2 regions of the Neobacillus sp. YIM B06451 genome follow, and region 1 is predicted to be linked to the other one. Evidence: a T-box and tRNA genes for the amino acid it is inferred to sense, from the RefSeq annotation. Region 1 holds a T-box; the other holds one or more tRNA genes.
The links. A T-box is a leader RNA that pairs with one kind of tRNA and senses whether it is charged. The one in region 1 lies ahead of serS (serine--tRNA ligase), so its partner is inferred to be a tRNA-Ser.
Positions count from the first base shown of each region.

Region 2: it encodes a tRNA-Ser, which carries the amino acid that the T-box ahead of serS (serine--tRNA ligase) is inferred to sense. The anticodon was not compared.

Region 1 is NZ_JAVFKJ010000025.1:9,646-12,045, reverse strand. It holds gene pdxS (pyridoxal 5'-phosphate synthase lyase subunit PdxS) at 1-288, shown strand, start outside; gene pdxT (pyridoxal 5'-phosphate synthase glutaminase subunit PdxT) at 290-880, shown strand; T-box leader at 951-1,168, shown strand; gene serS (serine--tRNA ligase) at 1,244-2,400, shown strand, end outside.
Region 2 is NZ_JAVFKJ010000003.1:408,444-410,843, forward strand. It holds gene RB160_RS09620 (endonuclease MutS2) at 1-1,058, shown strand, start outside; tRNA gene RB160_RS09625 (tRNA-Ser) at 1,128-1,212, opposite strand; gene RB160_RS09630 (hypothetical protein) at 1,243-1,557, opposite strand; gene RB160_RS09635 (hypothetical protein) at 1,682-1,942, shown strand; gene RB160_RS09640 (DUF1292 domain-containing protein) at 2,024-2,302, shown strand; gene RB160_RS09645 (glycoside hydrolase family 18 protein) at 2,338-2,400, opposite strand, start outside.

The DNA.
Region 1 (2,400 bases):
AAGCGCCTTGGCCGCCTGCCGGTTGTCAACTTTGCCGCCGGCGGTGTTGCAACTCCCGCGGACGCTGCTTTAATGATGCAGCTTGGCGCTGACGGGGTATTCGTTGGTTCAGGTATTTTCAAGTCCGAAAACCCTGCGCTTTTTGCAAAAGCGATTGTCGAAGCGACTACCCACTACCAGGATTACAAACTCATCGCAGAATTGTCGAAAAACCTCGGTACTCCAATGAAAGGGATTGAAATTTCTTCCCTTGCCATGGCTGACCGTATGCAGGAACGCGGCTGGTAATATGGTTAAGATCGGTGTATTAGCCTTACAAGGCGCAGTCAGGGAGCATGTCCAGTCGGTCGTTGCATCCGGCGCGGAGCCTGTAGAAATTAAATCGGTAGACCAGCTAAAAGATTTGGACGGCCTGATTCTTCCCGGCGGCGAAAGCACGACGATGAGGAAACTCATTGATAAATACGGATTCATGGAAGAGCTGAGGGCCTTTGCGGCTTCCGGAAGGCCGATGTTCGGAACATGCGCCGGGCTAATTCTTTTGGCAAAAAATATCGTCGGATACGATGAGCCCCACATTGGCGTGATGGATGTAACGGTTGAGCGGAATTCCTTTGGCCGACAGCGTGAAAGCTTTGAAGCCGACCTTGAAATAAAAGGGGTAGCCGATTCGTTCACAGCTGTGTTTATCCGAGCTCCGCATATCGTTGAAGTGGGTGAAGGGGTCGAGGTACTTGCTACTCACAATGATAGGATTGTAGCTGCAAGGCAGGGACAATTTCTGGGCTGTTCCTTCCATCCAGAGCTGACGGAAGACCATAGGCTCGCCGCCTACTTTATCAAAATGGCGGAAGAAGCGAAATACAGACAGCCTGCATAAAGAGTGGGAATAAAGTATTTGCAATAAGGCGATAATTGTAGTACATTAAAAAGTACAAATTTACAATAGTGGAAAAGCGTTGAGAGGAAAAAGTAACGGGAATCCCACTCTTAAGAGAGCCGGTGGCAGGTGAGAACCGGTGTGTGGCGCCTGTGAATCCGTCCTTGAGCAAAGCATGGAACGCCTTTTGGCAAGTAAGTGCTTTCGGGTCAAACCGTTATGAAATTGAGGTGGGCTGCAGTGTGCGGCCAACCAGGGTGGCAACGCGGGTTAACTCCCGTCCCTGTTTTGGGGACGGGAGTTTTTTGCGTCCAAAAAAACAGCCCGGCCTCAACTGAACAAAATAAAAAGGAGTGTTGGAGCATGCTGGATATTAAAGTGTTACGCGCGGATTTTGAAGGAGTGAAGAAGAGGTTGCAGCATCGGGGTGAAGACCTCACAGACCTCGGGAAGTTCGAGAGCCTGGACAGGAAAAGGCGTGATTTGATTGTCGAGGCCGAACAGCTGAAGGGAAAGCGGAATGAGGTATCCCAGCAGGTTGCCGCTTTAAAGCGCGAGAAAAAAGATGCGGACCAGTTGATTGCTGAAATGCGCGAGGTCGGCGACCGCATTAAGGAACTTGATGACGAGCTTCGCGGGGTTGAGGAAGAGCTCGATATGCTTTTATTGAGCATCCCGAACTTGCCGCATGAAAGCGTTCCGGTCGGAGAAACGGAAGACGAGAACGTAGAAATCAAAAAGTGGGGGGAAGTACGGGATTTCGGTTTTGAGCCTAAACCGCATTGGGATATCGCCGACAACTTGAAAATCCTTGATTTCGAGCGTGCCACAAAGGTGGCCGGCAGCAGGTTTGTCTTTTACAAAGGACTGGGTGCAAGGCTTGAACGGGCATTGATGAACTTTATGCTCGATCTTCATGTCGATGAGCATGGCTACAAAGAGGTGCTCCCTCCATACCTGGTCAATCGGACGAGTATGACAGGTACAGGCCAGCTTCCGAAATTTGAAGAGGACGCCTTCCTGATTGAAAGCGAAGATTACTTCCTGATTCCGACTGCCGAAGTCCCAGTAACAAACCTTCATAGGGATGAGATTTTGAATGGGGACCAACTGCCGGTCCGCTATGCGGCATACAGCGCCTGCTTCCGTTCTGAGGCTGGATCTGCCGGACGTGATACCCGCGGGCTTATCCGCCAGCACCAGTTCAATAAAGTGGAACTAGTGAAGTTCGTAAAGCCGGAGGAATCTTACGATGAGCTTGAAAAGCTTACTGCTGACGCGGAAAAGGTACTTCAGCTTCTCGAGCTTCCATACCGTGTCCTAAGCATGTGTACAGGAGACCTTGGCTTTACCGCCGCCAAAAAGTACGATATCGAAGTTTGGATACCAAGCTACAATACGTATCGGGAAATTTCTTCTTGCAGTAATTTCGAAGCTTTCCAGGCAAGAAGGGCGAATATCCGCTTCCGCCGCGAACCTGGCGCGAAACCGGAACACGTTCACACTCTGAATGGTTCCGG
Region 2 (2,400 bases), on a different contig from region 1:
TCAATGAATCGCATGTTATTAACCTTAAAGGCGCCAAGCATCCGCTGCTAGGCAGCAAGGCTGTCCCGCTCACGTTAGCGCTTGGCAGTCCGGAAAACGCGCTCGTGATTACCGGGCCGAATACCGGAGGGAAAACAGTCTCGATCAAAACAGTTGGCCTATTAACGTTGATGGTGCAATCTGGTCTCTTCATTCCGGTTTCAGAGGGAAGTGAGATTGCTGTCTATCAGAAAATCCTCGTTGATATCGGCGATGGTCAAAGTATTTTGGATAACTTGAGCACATTCAGTTCAAGAATTGTAAACATTATTGAAATCCTGAAGGAAACAAATGACCGTACCCTCGTCCTTCTTGACGAACTTGGATCCGGAACGGACCCGGGAGAAGGGATGGGGCTTGCGGCCGCTATCCTTGAGCAGCTATACGCAAAAGGCGCTACTTTGCTGGCGACGACGCATTACAGCGAAATAAAGGATTTTGCCAATCAGCACGACGGATTTATCAACGGGTCAATGGAATTTGACCTTGATACGCTTCAGCCAACATACAGGCTGACCATCGGAAAGGGCGGCAAGAGCCAGGCGTTTGCGATAGCGCTGAAGCTTGGCATGCATCCTGAACTTATCAAGAGGGCGCACCGGATCACCTACAGGGAAGAAAAGGATTATTCCGATTTAGTAACAGATAATCGGCGCTTAATCGAAATGGAACGGCAAATTATCGTCAACCGGCACCAACAAAGGGTAAAAAATGAAATGAATGGCGCAGCGAAGGAAGTTGCTTCTTTTAACATGGGGGACAATGTCGTTATTTCTCCCGGGAACGAATACGGGATTATTTATAAAGGCCCTGATGAGCTGGGGAATTACATCGTCCAGGTAAAAGGGGAAAAGAAGAAATACAATCATAAGTGCCTGGAACTAAAAATTGCGGCTAGCGAACTGTATCCACCGGATTATGATTTTGACATAGTGTTCAAATCGAAGGAATATAGGAAAACGGATAAAATTCTTTCGAAAAGGCACGAATCAGGCATTACCATCGAATACGAAGAATAAACGGGAAAAGGCATGCCGGGTTCATGGGCATGCCTGATTTATAAGACAATTTTAGAAGCATTTTTCTAAAAAGCCTGGCGGGAATTGAACCTGCTAGATGCACATCAGCCTGGCAATCCAGGCCGCGGCCGCTCTGCCGTTGAGCTACAGGCTTTCCGCTCTAGTTTGTCCAATCCTTCTACAGTTATTCGGCATTCCCTTTTTTCTTCCGTCTGCGGATTTCTTCGGATACAATGAAAGCAAGATCGTCGTTGCCAAAAAGGGATAAAGCGCCAAGAACGGTATTGTCCGGCACTTCTCCGGCTTCCCCTTTTGGAACAGTGAGCTCTATGGCTTCCCTAAGAGCATGGTTTCCTTTCTGTCCCGGATAGGCACTCAAATACAGTTCTTCCGGATCTAACCCATTATTGACGCACCATTGGGCAAAAATAAGGATCATCATCTTTTCATCAGCCTGATAGTTCTGGATGATCTGTTCTTGAAGGTCTTTTTTATCCATAACGAGTCTCCCAATAACAGTTTTTTTTTAAGTATAAACAATTGCCGGGCGGAGAAAAAGTTTTTCATCCCGTGCAGGGAAAACACACGAAGTGTCGAATTGTCCATGTAAGGAGTGAAGCCATTTGGATACAGTGATTCTAGTGACCTATAAAATTCCGGGAATGCCGATGCCGATCAAGATTGCTTCAACCATTGAACCGAATAAAGAACAAATTTTTAATAAATTGACAGAGCTCGTTAAAGAGAATAACATGGAAGGCGATATTCAATTCAGGAAACTCCTTGTAGAAAAGGAAAATTCCATGTACATATTCGAACTTGACGGTAAAAGGTGTATGGTGCTGGTAGAAAAACTGGCGAAAATAAAGGAATTTGATTCATGATTGAATGTTTGTAGGCATTAATTTGTTCTCCAAAGGGAAAACAATGAAAGAAAGCATTCTTTTAAAGCGAGGGGAAGCATGATGGAAAAAATTGAAGTTGGCGAAATCTTTACAATAAGCGATGAAAATAATGAGGAAGCGCAGGTTGAGGTACTGGCCATAATGGAAGTTGACGGTACCCCGTATGCGGCTGTTAGCTTCCTTGAGGACCTGCAGGAAGAGACGGATGATGACATCGATATATTTTTCCTGAAAGTCGATGAGGAAGGCGACCTGGACGCCATCCAGTCAGACGAGGAGTTCGACAAAGTCGCGCGGGCGTTCGAGGAATTGATGGACCAGGAAGAATTGGAAGACTGATAAACGGAAGGGGCGGCTTTGGCTGCCCCTTCTGTTTATTCTCCATTGGCGGTTCCCCTAGCATCTGAGAAGAAGATGCTCTTCATTTCGTCCCCGAT